2 regions of the Pseudarthrobacter sp. GQ63 genome follow, and region 2 is predicted to be linked to the other one. Evidence: riboswitches for the same ligand, from Rfam matches in the RefSeq annotation. Region 2 holds a riboswitch; the other holds the start of a gene.

Region 1 (7,377 bases), on a different contig from region 2:
GCTTCCCGCGGCGGCGGCGCTGGTCCCCAGGCGCCGCGCTGCAGCGCGGGCCGGTCACGGCATCGATGCCAAACCCGTCATTCAGCCCAGTCAGCCAGGGAGGTCACTCATGAGTGCAGCTTCAGAAGAAGTGTCAGACGTTACCGCGCATGGCAAGGAGCCCACGCTCAAGAGAGTGCTGGGACCCAAGCTCCTCCTGCTGTTCATCGTGGGGGACATCCTCGGCGCCGGCGTCTACGCGGTGACCGGAACCATGGCCGGCACCGTGGGGGGAATCGTCTGGCTGCCGTTCCTGCTGGCCTTCGTGGTGGCCACGCTCACCGCCTTCTCCTACCTTGAACTGGTTACGCAGTATCCACAGGCGGCGGGCGCCGCGCTGTACACGCATAAGGCGTTCGGGATCCACTTCGTCACCTTCCTGGTGGCTTTTGCGGTCGTCTGCTCCGGAATCACCAGTGCGTCCACCTCTGCGAATGTCCTGGCCCAGAACTTCTTTGGCGGCCTTGAGATCAACGGCTGGATGGGCAACCCCGGTCAGGGCGTGATCACCGCGGTTGCCCTTGGATTCATGATCCTCCTGGCGGCCATCAACTTGCGTGGGGTGGGGGAGAGCGTCAAGTTCAATGTGGTGCTCACGGTGGTGGAGATGGCCGCACTGTGCATTGTGATCGGCGTCGGGTTCTTTGTCATGGCCCAGGGGACCGGAAACCCGGGCGAGATCTTTGTCTTCAACGACTCCCAGGACAAAGGACTCTTCCTGGCCGTCACCGCAGCCACCTCCATCGCGTTTTTTGCCATGGTGGGCTTCGAGGACTCGGTCAACATGGTGGAAGAGACCCAGAACCCCGAGAAAATCTTTCCCCGCACCATGCTCACCGGCCTGGGCATAGCAGTCCTGCTCTACATGCTGGTGGCGGTGTCCGTGGTGAGCGTCCTCACGCCCACCGAACTCGAGGGCATCCGGGAAGCTGAGGGCGCGGCCCTGCTGGAAGTGGTCCACAAGGGCTCACCGGACTTCCCGATCGACAGGGTCTTTCCCTTCCTGGCAGTCTTCGCAGTCGCCAATACGGCCCTCATTAACATGCTGATGGCCAGCCGGCTGATTTACGGCATGGCCCGCCAGCATGTCCTGCCCCGCCAGCTGGGCAAGGTCCTTCCCGTCCGGCGCACCCCATGGGCGGGAATTGCCTTCTCCACTGTCCTGGCACTGGGCCTCATCCTGTATGTCACCAGTGATCCCGAAAGCAACATTGTGGCGAACCTTTCGGGCACCACCGCCTTCCTGCTGCTGTGCGTTTTCACGGTGGTCAACGTGGCCTGCGTGGTGCTGCGCCGCAAACGGGATCCCCACCGCAAGGTGTTCTTCACGTCCCCGGGCCAGCTCCCGCTCGTTGCCGCCGCCCTGTGCGCATTCCTTGCCGGACCATGGGTGGGCAGGAACATCATCCAGTACCAGATCGCCGGCGGACTGATGGCCATTGGAGTCATCCTGTGGCTTATCACCTGGATGATCAACCGCAGGACGAACGACGGCGATAGGGTTGATTTATGACTGCAGCAGCAGAATCAACTGTCACCTTCGAAGGACTTTTCGCCAGTGAACTCCCGGAACTCGCCGTTCCGTGGCAGGCCGAGGAAGCGCCCGAACCAGGGCTCCTGGTTCTCAACGATGCCCTGGCCGGCGAGCTGGGACTTGCCCCTGAATACCTGAAAAGCCCCGAAGGCGTGCGGCTGCTCCTGGGAAACCACGTCCCGGCTGGGGCCACCCCGGTTGCCCAGGCATACGCCGGGCACCAGTTCGGCGGCTACTCACCGCTGCTCGGCGACGGCCGGGCGCTCCTGCTCGGCGAACTGGTGGACGTTGGCGGGCGCCGGCGGGACGTGCATCTCAAAGGCTCCGGCCGCACACCCTTCGCCCGGGCTGGCGACGGCCGCGCCGTCGTCGGCCCCATGCTGCGGGAATACCTTGTGAGCGAGGCAATGCACGCCTTGAACATCCCCACCACCCGGGCCCTTGCCGTTGTGGCCACAGGACGCCCGGTGCGGCGGGACACCATGTTGCCCGGCGCCGTCCTGGCCCGGGTGGCCAGCAGCCATCTCCGGGTGGGCAGCTTCCAATATGCCCGGGCCACGGACAACATGGAGCTCCTCCGCCGGCTGGCGGACCATGCCATCAGCAGGCACTACCCGGACGCAGCCCAAGCTGAACATCCCTACCTGGAACTGTTCGCCTCGGTGGTGGCCGCCCAGGCCGGGCTGGTGGCCCGGTGGATGCTGGTGGGGTTTGTGCACGGCGTCATGAACACGGACAACATGACCATTTCCGGCGAAACCATCGACTACGGCCCCTGCGCCTTCATGGACGCTTTCAATCCCGGGGCCGTGTACAGCTCCATTGACGTCGGCGGCCGCTACGCCTACGCCAACCAGCCGGTGGTGGCTGAGTGGAACCTGGCGCGGCTGGCGGAGGCCATGCTGCCGCTCTTCCACGAGGACCAGGAACAGGCAGTCGCCCCCGCAGTGGAGGCGCTGGGGAAGTTCCGCAGCCAGTACAGCGATGCCTGGTTCAACGGCATGAAGGCAAAGCTTGGCATCAACGGCGGGCCGGCCGGAAGCAAGGAGGGGGACGAGGCATCGGAACTGGTGGACGGGGTGATCGCCCTGCTGAAGGACGGACCTGTCGATTACACACAGTTCTTCCGGAGCCTTGGCCAGGCCGCCAGGGGTGATGCCAGGCCGGCGCGGGGCATGGTCCTGGATCTCGCCGCGTTTGATGCCTGGGCTGGGCGCTGGGCCGGCCTGAAGCCCGACGCCGGGCTGATGGACAGCGTCAACCCGGTGTACATTCCCCGGAACCACCTGGTGGAGGAAGCGCTGGCGGCCGCCACGGAGGGGGATATGGGCCCATTCGACCGTTTCCTGGAAGTGGTGAGGGCCCCGTTCCATGAACGCCCGGGGCTGGAGCGCTACACCGAGGGGCCGCCGGAGGACTTCGGCACCTACCGGACCTTCTGCGGTACCTGACCCGGGGCGGCGCTGGCCTCCGGACGGATCAAGAATGACAACCGTGGAAGCACGACAAAGGCGGCAGCCGGGAGAACCCGGCTGCCGCCTTTATCTGGAGTGGCCTGGCCCTTACGGGCCAGCTGCGTCTGTGTCCGTGGTGACTATGCCACGCGGACGAAGGAAGCGCCGCTGAGCCAGCTGATGGAGTGAACGGCGGTCTGGTTGCCGTTCACGCCGCCGCTGACAACCTGGCCGTCGCCGGCGTAGACGCCCACGTGGCCGGCGGTGATCACCAGGTCACCGGGAGCGGGGGTGCCCACGGTGGTGCCGTACTGGTAGAACTGGCCCGGGGCAAGGTCGCCGACCGACTTGCCGACCGTGCGCAGGGCTTTCTCCACCATGGCGGTGCAGTCCTGGATCTGGCCCACCTGGCCGTAGGCGTTGGCAAGGATGGCCGCTCCGGCGCCGCTGCCCGTGGCTGCAACCGGTGCTGATGCGTAGGACATGTTCATTCCCGTGTTAGCCGGGGTAGTAACAGCAGCGGTCTGGACCGGAGCCGGTGCCGGTGCTGCAGCCGGTGCAACGTAGGCTGCGGCCGGGGCGGATCCCGCGGCGGGAATCTGGATCTGGTCACCGGGGTAGATGATCGTGGAGACGGAAAGCCCGTTGGCTGACAGGACGTCATTCAGGCTGACACCGTGCATCGACGCAATGGCACCAAGGGTGTCGCCCGATACAACCGTGTGGACGTTGCCGGCTGCTGCGGCGGGGGCTGCGACTGCTGCCACAGGGGCGGCCGAAGCCTGGACGCTAGCGGTCTCGGTGGTGTCCGGACCGTTCACACCGGCGTGGGCCGGGGCGCCTACGCCGAAGGCAATGCCGGAGGCTGCTGCTACGGCCAGAGCCGGACGGCCCAGGGACTTGGCCGAAACAGCCAGCCCTTCGATCGCGATGGAGCGGGCCGGCGTTGCGCGGTGACGGGCAGTGGTGGAATTTTTTGACACAGTTGATCGCCTCTCCCATGCCTGCGGGGTGAGCTGTCGGGTTCGGGTTGGAGATACCCGGCCGGTAACACCTCCGAATGGAACGGACGCGCTATCGACTTAACCCCAAGACCTTTAAAGGCCGCGGAAACTTGGTTCCCCCGTCCCTGCCAGCTGGAAAGCGTTGGTTCCCGGGTCAGTGGCAGGGCTCGGCATTCTGACGGGGAATGTCCCGTCTGGGAGGGACACTTGAAGACCATAACCCGACTTAGCACCCATTGTCACATTTGGATAACATGCGAGGCGATTCTCTCGGTTTGGCTATCGACTGGATTTCGCGTGCCACAGCGCCCCCGGGGCGAAGTGCAGGCGCGCCGATTTTGCAGGGCATGATGTTTATCACAAAGCGATAAAGGACGGGCAAAGATCGCCGCTGAACCTTGTCCGGAGGTGGCTGGGGGAGGAGTATGTTCGTCACCCCGAGGAGGCACTGTGACGCAGCTTGGCAAGTATGAGAAGTACCTGATTGAGGAATTCTTTGACGACTACCGGTCCGGCGCGCTGAGCCAGCGGACCTTTACCCGGCGGGTTGCTTTCATTACCGGCAGCATGGCGGCGGCGTCGGCGGCGATGCTGCTGGTGGGTTGTACCCCCAGCGAGGTGCCGCGGAGCACCGACCCCATGCCCACCCCGGAACCGTCCCCGACGTCCCCGACGTCCGCTGCCGGGACTGCGGGGTCGGGAGCGGTGCCCGGGGCTAAAAGCCCGCTCTCTGTCCCTGAGGGTGCGCCAGGATTGACGACGGCGTCCGTCCAGTTTCCGTCCGGCGGCGCCTCCGTCAGTGCCTACCTGGCCAGGCCCGAGCAGGAAGGGCGCGCTCCTGCCGTGTTGATCTGCCATGAGAACCGCGGGCTGACGCCCCACATCGAAGACGTGGCCCGCCGGTTCGCGAAGGAGGGGTATGCCGCCCTGGCGCTTGACCTGCTCAGCCGTGAAGGTGGGACGGCCGGCATGGACCGCGACGCCGTACCCGGCGCCCTCACCCAGGCCGGCGCCCAGCGGCACGTGGCCGACTTTGCGGCAGCACTGGAGTACCTCCAGGCCCAGGACTTCGTGGACGGCGGCCGCGTCGCCATGACCGGCTACTGCTTCGGCGGCGGCATCACCTGGCAGGCGGCCGCCGAACTGGACGGCTTGAAGGCAACTGCGGCGTTCTATGGACCCGCCCCCGACCTGGCCAAAGTACCGGACATCAAGGCGGCCGTATTCGGGGTCTACGCTGAACTCGATCAACGCATCACCGGGCCAATGCCTGCGCTCAAGGATGCGCTGGCAGCCTCCGGTGTTGTCCACCAGCTCACGGTCTACCCCGGCGTGGACCATGCCTTCCATAACGACACCGGCGACCGCTACAACGAAGCCCAGGCGACGGCCGCGTGGAATGACACCCTTGCCTGGTTCGGCCAGCATTTGTAAGAGGCCGGCACTTCTGCCCTTTCCGTCAACGTAACTGCCTTCGGTCCATAACGATGTAGAAACGTCCGCCTTCAACCTGAGGGTGAAGGCGGTAGGCTTCCCGACTATGTGCCGGTTCGTTACCAAACCCAGGGCGCGGCTCGCCGCGGCGCTTCTTTCATTTGCGCTGGTGGGAACCCTATGGCTTACGCCGGCGGGTGCTGCGGAGGTCCCGCCCGGCGATTTCCCGTCCTGGGAGGAGGTGCAGGACGCGAAGGAGAGCGAGGCCAAAAAGACCGCGGAAATTGCCAGGATAGGTGGCTTACTGTCCGCCCTTCAGGACCAGTCCGAGGCCGCAGGCTCCGCCGCGGTGCAGGCAGCAGCGGAGTACGCGGTGACGGACGCGGCTTTGCAGGCTGCATCTGCCAAGGTGGAAGTCCTGGCGGCACAGACCGAGCAGGCTCACTTTGACCTTGTCCAGCACAGGAAAGAGCTCGGTGCGCTGGCGGCCCAGTCATACAAAACCGGCGGTACGAACATGGGGTTCTTTGTTGCCCTCGACGCCGTCCAGAGCAACACCGTGCACGGGCTCAACGTGGTGCAGATCGTGGGGGACAAGACCGCCGCACTCGTGCACAAGGCGTCGGTCGCAGGAAAGATCGCTGCTGCGCTGGCGGCCCAGGAACAGGCTGCGAAGGATGAGCGCGGGCGGCTGTCCCTTGAAGCCGAAGCCAGGCTCACGGAGGCCCGGTCCGCCCAGGACGCCGTGACCCGCCAGGCGGCGGAGGAAAAGCAACGCAGCGGGCAGCTAACGGCGCAGCTGGCGTCGCTCAAAGGCACGACGGCGGAGGTGGAGAACGCCTACCGGCAGGGCCAGGCGGCGCTGGCCGCCTACGAGGCATCCCAGGCGGCCAAACGCGCCGCGGCTGAAGGACAGTCCCGCCGGCAGGCCGACGCGGCTGCCCGGCCCGCACCGCTGCCCGCCGCCGGGCCCGCGGCTCCGGAAGCGCCCCAGCCCGGCGGCCCAGCCCCCGCGCCCGTCAATCCGGCTCCGGCGGACCCGGCTCCGACAAACCCTGCCCCGGCCAGCCCGCCCCCTGCGCCGCCAAGCCCGCCGCCCGTCGTCGTGCCTTCCCTCCCCGGCGGCGCGGTGAATAACCCGGCAGGAGCTAAAAGCTACGCCTCCACCAGGTTGGGCGCCCACGGCTGGGGCCAGGACCAGTTCCTCTGCCTGGCCCAGCTGTGGACCAAGGAATCGAACTGGCTGACCACCGCCACCAACCCCTATTCGGGCGCCTACGGAATCGCGCAGGCCCTGCCGCCAGGCAAGTACTCCAGTGCTGGTGCCGACTGGCTTACCAGCTACCGGACGCAGATCGACTGGGGGCTGGGCTACATCCGGGAGCGGTACGGCTCGCCCTGCGCCGCCTGGAACCACTCCATGGCAAAGAACTGGTACTGACCCCGCGTAGGCTTTTCCCATGCCTGACTATGAACGCTTCCGGATCCTTCTTGAGGAGGAACGGGAGCGGAAGGTGGCCCTCCTGCCGGCCCTGCGCGCAGACATCGCCTCCGCCAACTCGGCGCGCCAGGATTCGAATGTGGACGACGAACATGACCCGGAAGGCTCCACCATCGCTTTCGAGCTGTCCCAGGCGTCCGCCCTGCTGAAGCAAAGCAGCGCAGGGCTGGACCAAGTGGACGCCGCCCTGGCCAGGATTGCCGCCGGTACATACGGGACCTGTGCTGTGTGCGGGGAAGCCATCGCCGAAGGCAGGCTGGAGGCACGGCCGTGGACCCCGTTCTGTATCCGCCACGCATCGGCGGGCCGCGGCCAATGAGCAGCACCCTGGACCGGGTGTCCGCTGCTGCAGGCTTCGTTGATCGCACCCTGCAGAATGAGGGCGCCTGGTACCGGGCGGACGACGTCGAG
Region 2 (7,377 bases):
CAGTGAATCATCGCTGCGTGCCTCCAGCTCCTTGCTCAACGCGCGAATGAGGGACATCAGTCCAACGTTACCGCCGGTCCGGCTTTCCTGCCCGGCGCCGCCCGGCAACGCTGTCCAGAACCAGGAAAAGCATCAGGAGGAACGCGACCGGCAGGCCGTACAGCGCCGAGTACGTGACCCAGGCGGGGGCCACTGACCCGGCGAAGGCCAAGGCCATCACGGTGCCTACTGCCACAAGGGAGAGCACGGCGACAGCTGCGGCGAGGATCATCAGGGTGCGCCGGTAACGCGAGGGTGTCATGGACGCAACGCTACAGCTCCGGCACCCTCCGGCGTGAACGCTGCTGTACGGAGCCCCGGAATGCCTCCGCAAGGCACGTAAAAGCAGGAATAGGGCGGTGGGCAGGATAACCTTGGGGGATAGACCAACACGGCCTGCAGCCGCCATACCCTAAACCCGCACAGCAATGCGGATGCGGTGGCGGGCGGCCGTGTCAGAAGACGCTGAACGAAGAAGGTTGATTACGTGCCTACCGGCAAGGTCAAGTGGTATGACAAGGACAAGGGCTTTGGTTTCCTCGCGGGCGAGGACGGCCAGGAGGTATTCCTGCCCAAATCGTCGCTGCCCGAGGGCGTAACAGAGCTTAAGGCCGGCACCCGGGTTGAGTTCGGTGTTGCTGACGGCCGGAAGGGTGCCCAGGCGCTTGGCCTGCGCGTGCTGGACAAGACGCCTTCCATCGCCAAGGCAAAGCGGCCCAGTGCAAAGGACCTTGCCCCCCTTGTCCAGGATCTGGTGACTGTCCTGGACAACCTGTCCGGAACGCTCTCGGCAGGCAAGTACCCGGAAGGCAACAAGGGCAAGGCCATCGCCGCTGCCCTGCGTAAGGTTGCCGACGAGCTGGACGTTTAGGCACTGATGATCCCGGAAGCTGAACAGCCGGTCCCGGCCCCGCCGGAACAGGACAGCACGACGGCGGGTGGCGCGGCCGCTGCCGGCCCCGCCGCTGCGGGGGCGAAGGCTCCGTCCAAGCGCCGCGCGGGTGTCCCGGTATGGCGGACAGGGAAGCCGGATGCCTTCCTCGCCGCCGCCGTGGACGCGGCGCGTGCTGCTGTGGAGGAAATCACGCCCGCACAAACCGTTGGCCGCCATCTGGCGGCCAAAAGCGAAGGCGACCGCCTGGTGACGCACCTGTTTGAATCCAGGCTGCCTGGCTACCTGGGCTGGCAGTGGTACGCGGTGCTGACCCGCAACTCCCGCTCAAAGGTGGTCACCGTCAGCGAGCTCGGCCTGTTGCCGTCGGAAGATGCGATCCTCGCCCCGGAATGGGTGCCGTGGGCTGAACGCGTCCGGCCCGAGGATGAGCAGGACCAGGAGCCGGAGCAGGTCCGGGCAGGGGAACCGGAAGTCGGCGCGCAGGAAGCTGCGCCCGCGGAAGGCGAAGCCGATGACGACGGCCAGGATGCCGTATCAGAGCCCGCCGTCGACGCCCCCGGTGGTGCCTCTCTTCCGCCCGCTCAGCCCGCGGAAGACGATGCCGTCACGCCTTAAGGCAAGCTGCGCGCCAAGGAACGCTTCCCACGACATACACAAAGGCGCCGCCCGGAACTAACCCCGGGCGGCGCCGTCGTAAGTTAACGCTCTTTGCTTCTGGGTGCGCTGCTTTTGGGACCACGGAGCCGCAGCGCGGACTGCTGCTGGAGCCCGCTACTTGCGCAGCTTGCCCACCACGAAGTCGATGCTGGCCAGCAGCGCGGAAACGTCGTCCGGTTCGATGGCCACGAACGTGGCGATGCGCAGCTGGTTGCGGCCGAGCTTTCGGTAGGGCTCGGTGTCCACGACGCCGTTGGCCCGCAGCACCTTTGCCACCACGGCTGCGTCCACTGACTCGTCAAAGTCGATGGTGGCGATGACGTTGGAGCGCTCATCCGGGTTGGTGACGAACGGGGTGGCGAACTCGGAAGATTCCGCCCAGCCGTAGATGCGGCCGGCGGAATCCGCGGTGCGTGCGGAGGCAAAATCCAGGCCGCCGTTCGCGTTCAGCCACTGCACCTGGGCATCCAGGGTCACCAGGGTGGACAACGACGGTGTGTTGTACGTCTGGTTCAGCCGCGAGTTGTCGATTGCGGTCTGCAGGTCGAGGAAATCCGGGATCCAGCGGTCGGTCGCCTTGATGCGGGCCGCGCGGTCCAGGGCGGCGGGGGAGAACAGGCCCAGCCAGAGTCCGCCGTCGGAGGCGAAGTTTTTCTGCGGGGCGAAGTAGTAGACGTCGCTCTCCGCCACGTCCACGTCAAGGCCGCCGGCGGCTGATGTTGCGTCAACCAGCACCAGCGCGCCCTCGTCCGCACCTGCGACGCGTCTCACGGGGGCGGAGACGCCCGTGGAGGTCTCGTTCTGCGGCCATGCGTAGACATCAACGCCCGCTTCGGCCTGCGCGGCCGGGCGGGTACCTGGTTCGGACTTGATGATGGAGGAGGCAGCCAGGAAGGGCGCCTTGTTGGTGGCGGCCGCAAACTTGGACCCGAACTCACCGAACGAGAGGTGCTGGGCCTTCTGCTCCACCAGGCCGAAGCTGGCGATGTCCCAGAACGCAGTGGAACCGCCGACGCCGAGGACCACCTCATAGCCCTCGGGTGCCCGGAAGAACTGGCTGAGGCCCTCGCGCACCGACCCCACCAGGTTCTTTACCGGAGCCTGCCGGTGCGAGGTTCCCAGGATGGTTTTCGACGCAGCGGAAAGCGCGTCGATCTGCTCCTGCCGGACCTTTGACGGTCCGGCGCCGAACCGTCCGTCCTTGGGCAGGAGGTCGGCGGGAATAGTGATGCTGTTTTCGCTCACAGGTGCTCCAATTTCGGCGTGGACGCGGCTGGGGTCCGGACGGGTGGTTGCTTGGCGGACAGTCGGCTGTGACTGCAACTCCGGCCCTCCTCATTCTGCCTGAACCGGCGTTGGGGCGGGAACCGGCACCGTCATAGTCCAGACATTGAGACGGCCTGTTGTGACGGCCGCCAACTATTCGGACAAAGTCAAAATAGGCTAAGCTTTCCAACGGACTACGTCGCGCGGAAGGCGATACGGTGGGACAACGCAAGGTACTGCGCTCGAGGAGCTGAGCTGGATGACGGATCTGATCGACACTACGGAGATGTACCTTCGGACCATCTTGGAGCTTGAGGAAGAGAACATCGTGGCCCTCCGCGCCCGGATCGCCGAACGCCTGCGCCACTCAGGGCCCACGGTCTCCCAGACCATTGGCAGGATGGAGCGGGACGGCCTGGTGGTGGTCTCGGGCGACCGGCACCTCGAACTCACCGAAGTTGGCCGGAAGCGCGCTACCGAAGTGATGCGGAAGCACCGGCTGGCTGAGCGGCTGCTGGCAGACGTGATCGGCCTGGACTGGGCCTACGTCCATGACGAGGCCTGCCGCTGGGAGCACGTCATGAGCGAACGCGTGGAACGGCGCATCTACGAGCTGCTTGACCACCCAACGGAGTCCCCGTACGGCAACCCCATCCCCGGACTGGCTGCCCTCGGCGGCCAGGCATCACAGGGCTTCGCCGACGGGGCCATCAGCCTGCTGGAAGCAATGAAGTCCTATGGCCCGGCGTCCGAGGTAACCGTAAGCCGCCTGGCTGAGCCAATCCAGGTGGAACCGGAACTGCTGGTCCAGCTGGACGAGGGCGGAATCCGCCCCGGGGCCGCAGTCTCGCTGGAGCGGGTGGGAGACTACATTTCGGTCCGCGTGCCCGGCATAGAGGGCGCCCTGGAGCTGCCACCGGAAGTGGCGGCCCACGTCTTCGTTGCCATCCGGTAAACGTGCGTTCTACCCCGGTTGGGGCAGAAGAGGCAAAGATAACGGAATTGTTACTTTGGGACTTCTGGCCCTATAGTTAAAACCCAAGCGTAGATACTAAAGCGTTACCTGATCCGGAGCCGAGCTCTGCCAGCGGATCAGGTGCACGAGTCATTACTGGCAGAGGCGGGGGAACCACAACCGGCAGACGGGGGACTGCCTTGGGGTGAAGTCCGTCAGCAGCAAGCCTCTTCCAGCGTTGGATCCTTCCGGGGATACCTCTGTGCCGAGCTTGCCCAGGCGGACCGGGTCTGTGAACTCTCTGACCCGAATCCGACAGCTAACTTCGCAGGCTTTCCAGAGAGGAACCCTTCTTGTCCATGCAGACCCCCAAGGGGCGCCGCCGCGCGGCCGCCCCCGTTTCAACGCCGCGCGTTGTCGAGGTCATCACCACGGAACGCCCCCGCGATCCGCACCGTGATGCACGCCGCCGTCGAGGACCCTTCCGGCAAATCACGGAATTTGCCTCCGCCAGCGGGATCGGCCAGAAGGCCGGAATCGCGCTGGCCGCCACCGGGCTGGTGTTGACCGTGACCGTTCCGGCAACCAGCCCCGTCATGGCTACAGACAATGCCGGCAGCGTTACCCCGGTGGCAGCTTCGGCTGTCACTCCGCAGCCGCAGGTATCGGCCGAGGCCGGCGCACAGATCGACTTCAGCCGCTCTGCCGTGGTGACCCAGGCGGATCCCGACGGCAAACTGAAGCAGCTGCTCAGCGCGCAGTCCGCAGGTTCCGTGTCCCGCGCAGCATCTGCCGGAAGCCTCGGAGCCCCTTTGGCCGCGCTGTCCACTGCTTCCCCGTTCGGTTACCGGGTCAGCCCGATCACCGGCGGCTCTGGTGACTTCCACCGCGGCCAGGACTACGTGGCCCAGTGCGGCACCTCGGTCCTTGCAGCAGCCACCGGCACCGTGACGTTCGTGGGCTGGCACCAGTACGGTGGCGGAAACCGGGTTGTCGTGGACCACGGCAACGGCCTGGAAACCACGTACAACCACCTCTCCTCCTTCAGCGTCGCCGAGGGCCAGACGGTCTCCCGCGGCGATGTCCTGGCGCTCAGTGGCACCACAGGTGCTTCAACAGGCTGCCACCTCCACTTCGAGGTCCAGGTCAACGGCGAAGTCGTCGATCCCACCGGCTGGCTGTAGTCAAATGATGGTTCACTCTCGAATCATCGTGACCTGCCGTGACCTGAATGTGACATTCAACGAAAACTGCTGTACCGTCTAACTCGCGTCAACTTTTCCGAAGTTGACGCTCTTGTGCGGATTGCCTAGCTCTGCCACCGCTCAAGGTCCGTTCGCATTTCATCGTCTGGCAGGGGCGGGGGAACCAATTTTGGTCTTTGCTTCAGCGAAGGCCTTGGGGTTAAGTCGCAAAGCTTCCTTGGAAGCGGTGTGGCCGGGTGACTCCCATCCGAATCCGACAGCTCACCTCGCAGGCATTGGGAGAGGCTACCTTCGTGTCTTCACGCCATCATTCTGCGCGCCACCGTGCGCAATCGGTTCGTACCAACCCCTTGGACACCGTGTCCAAGGCTGTTAGTGCCAATGCCGGGACAGTAGGTCGCCAGGCTGCAGTTATCGCAGCCGCTTCCGGTCTCATCCTCAGCATGGGCCTGCCTGCCAACGCCGCGGACACCACCGCCGGCGTATCCGCTTCCACCGAGTCCGGGTCTGCCCAGTCTGCCCTCGCGGTGACCGCAGCACCCACCGCCACCGTCTCCTTCGAGCGTCCCGTGGTGAAGACCACCGCCGCTCCGAAGCCGGCACCGGTGCGGGCACAGTCGACCGAATCCGAGAGCCGGACTGCTTCCGGAACCCGGACGGCCTCCACCGCGTCGGCCCCCGAAGCTGCAGCTGAGAAGCAGGCCGAAACGGTTTCCTCGGCCTCTACCTCCGGCATTGCCGCACTGGCGTACACCGGCATCGGCCGTCCCTACGTCTGGGGCGGCACCACCCCCAACGGCTGGGACTGCTCCGGCTTCACCCAGTGGGTTTACGCCCAGGCTGGCGTCAGCATCCCGCGCGTCAACGCCTGGACGGCAATGACGCCTACCTCCACCCCGCAGCCGGGTGACCTGGTCATGCAGAACGGTGGCGCGCACGTAGGCATCTACGTCGGCAACGGCATGATGATCAGCGCGCTCAACCCCTCCCAGGGCACTCTGCTTCACTCGGTGGCCGCCACCGGAAGCTCCGCCTTCTTCACGATCAACAAATAGTTCTTGGGCCTTCGGGCCCAAGAACTATTTCTTTGCTCCACCACTTTCCACAAACACCACATCCCCGTTCGGGGCGTGCCGGCGTACCCCCAAGATGCCGGCACGCCCAAACCCCTTGGTGCCCACAACGGCCTGAGGAAAACGAAAGAGAGAACTGATGACTACTCGTGCCACCGCACGGCATCGCGCCGAAGTCACCAAGACCAACTCAATCGCCGTTATCGCCAAGGCTGTTGGCGGCAACGCCGGCGGCATGGGCCGCCAGGCAGCGGTTATTGCCGCTGCTTCGGGCCTGGTGCTGACCAGCGGCATCGCTGCAAACGCGGCTGACTCCAGCGTCCAGCGCGACTCCGCTCCGGCCACCCTGGAAGTTGAGTCCTCTGTCGAGGCGCCGATCTCCGCTGCTTCCACCATCGCCATCACCTTCGAGAAGCCGGCCGTCACCACCACGCCCGCGCCTGTTGTGGTTGTCGAGGAAGAGCCAGCTCCTGTTGAGGTCGAGGAAGCCGAGCCGGCTCCCGCCGTCGTCCAGCCTGCCGCAGCCCCCAAGGTGACCGCCAAGGTAACCACCGCCTCTGCACCCGCTGCAGCTCCTGCCGCTTCCGCCAGCGGCAAGGGCGCAGCCATCCTTTCCGCTGCGTACGCCCAGCTGGGCGTCACGCAGGACTGCACCATGCTGGTGACCAACTCCCTGGCCGCAGTGGGCATCAACTTCCACGACTGGCCTGCAGGGTACCTCTCCCTGGGCCGCACCGTAAGCGCCGCGGAAGCCCAGCCAGGCGACCTCATCTACTACGCAGATGGTGGCGCGGGCATGGCCCACATCGCTGTCTACGCCGGCAACGGCCAGGCTGTCCACGGTGGATACAACGGAAACCAGACCGTGGTGTTCAGCGCCAACGTTGGCTCCGGCCCTGTTTTCATCCGCGTGAACTAACGAGCCCCGCGTTAGCCGTTCCCTGGGGACGGCACGAAGAACCCCTGCCCCGCGGCAGGGGTTCTTCCATTTAAGTACGATGCCGGCGGAGTGCAGCCCGCAGCCACCCGGGGAACGCCCGCCAATGGACCCGACACGGCAGTTTTGGAAAACCGCAATTAGCTGATAATGCGCATCTATGTTTACTCTTGTGGTGTCGATCCATAGCCCGGACATGCCGAGGGCAGCCGGCCCTCGTGCCCCTGACGGGTGCGGCCGTGAAGAGGTACGTGCATGCGCACTCTCGTTCTGAATGCTGGATATGAACCGCTGGCGGTCATCACGTTCCGCCGGGCGCTGGTGCTTGTGCTCACAGGCAAAGCCAGCGT

Evidence for each region. Region 2 has a riboswitch for cyclic di-AMP ahead of AC6CHP_RS14385 (M23 family metallopeptidase). Riboswitches for the same ligand answer to the same signal wherever they lie in the genome.
Region 1: linked by a shared signal. The riboswitch ahead of AC6CHP_RS06400 (LysM peptidoglycan-binding domain-containing protein) and the one ahead of AC6CHP_RS14385 (M23 family metallopeptidase) in region 2 are both predicted to bind cyclic di-AMP.

The regions. Positions count from the first base shown of each region.
Region 1 is NZ_JCAXEF010000002.1:414,154-421,530, reverse strand. Features, by position in the region: gene AC6CHP_RS06415 (ribonuclease Z) at 1-113, shown strand, start outside; gene AC6CHP_RS06410 (APC family permease) at 110-1,552, shown strand; gene AC6CHP_RS06405 (protein adenylyltransferase SelO) at 1,549-3,024, shown strand; gene AC6CHP_RS06400 (LysM peptidoglycan-binding domain-containing protein) at 3,168-4,010, opposite strand; cyclic di-AMP (ydaO/yuaA leader) riboswitch at 4,014-4,183, opposite strand; gene AC6CHP_RS06395 (dienelactone hydrolase family protein) at 4,482-5,465, shown strand; gene AC6CHP_RS06390 (aggregation-promoting factor C-terminal-like domain-containing protein) at 5,572-6,906, shown strand; gene AC6CHP_RS06385 (TraR/DksA family transcriptional regulator) at 6,926-7,285, shown strand; gene AC6CHP_RS06380 (DNA alkylation repair protein) at 7,282-7,377, shown strand, end outside.
Region 2 is NZ_JCAXEF010000008.1:157,797-165,173, reverse strand. Features, by position in the region: gene AC6CHP_RS14415 (helicase-associated domain-containing protein) at 1-57, opposite strand, end outside; gene AC6CHP_RS14410 (hypothetical protein) at 68-301, opposite strand; gene AC6CHP_RS14405 (cold-shock protein) at 527-910, shown strand; gene AC6CHP_RS14400 (DUF3027 domain-containing protein) at 917-1,549, shown strand; gene serC (phosphoserine transaminase) at 1,706-2,836, opposite strand; gene AC6CHP_RS14390 (iron-dependent transcriptional repressor DtxR) at 3,117-3,812, shown strand; cyclic di-AMP (ydaO/yuaA leader) riboswitch at 3,945-4,161, shown strand; gene AC6CHP_RS14385 (M23 family metallopeptidase) at 4,172-4,996, shown strand; cyclic di-AMP (ydaO/yuaA leader) riboswitch at 5,133-5,306, shown strand; gene AC6CHP_RS14380 (C40 family peptidase) at 5,377-6,072, shown strand; gene AC6CHP_RS14375 (NlpC/P60 family protein) at 6,230-7,009, shown strand; gene AC6CHP_RS14370 (HNH endonuclease) at 7,283-7,377, shown strand, end outside.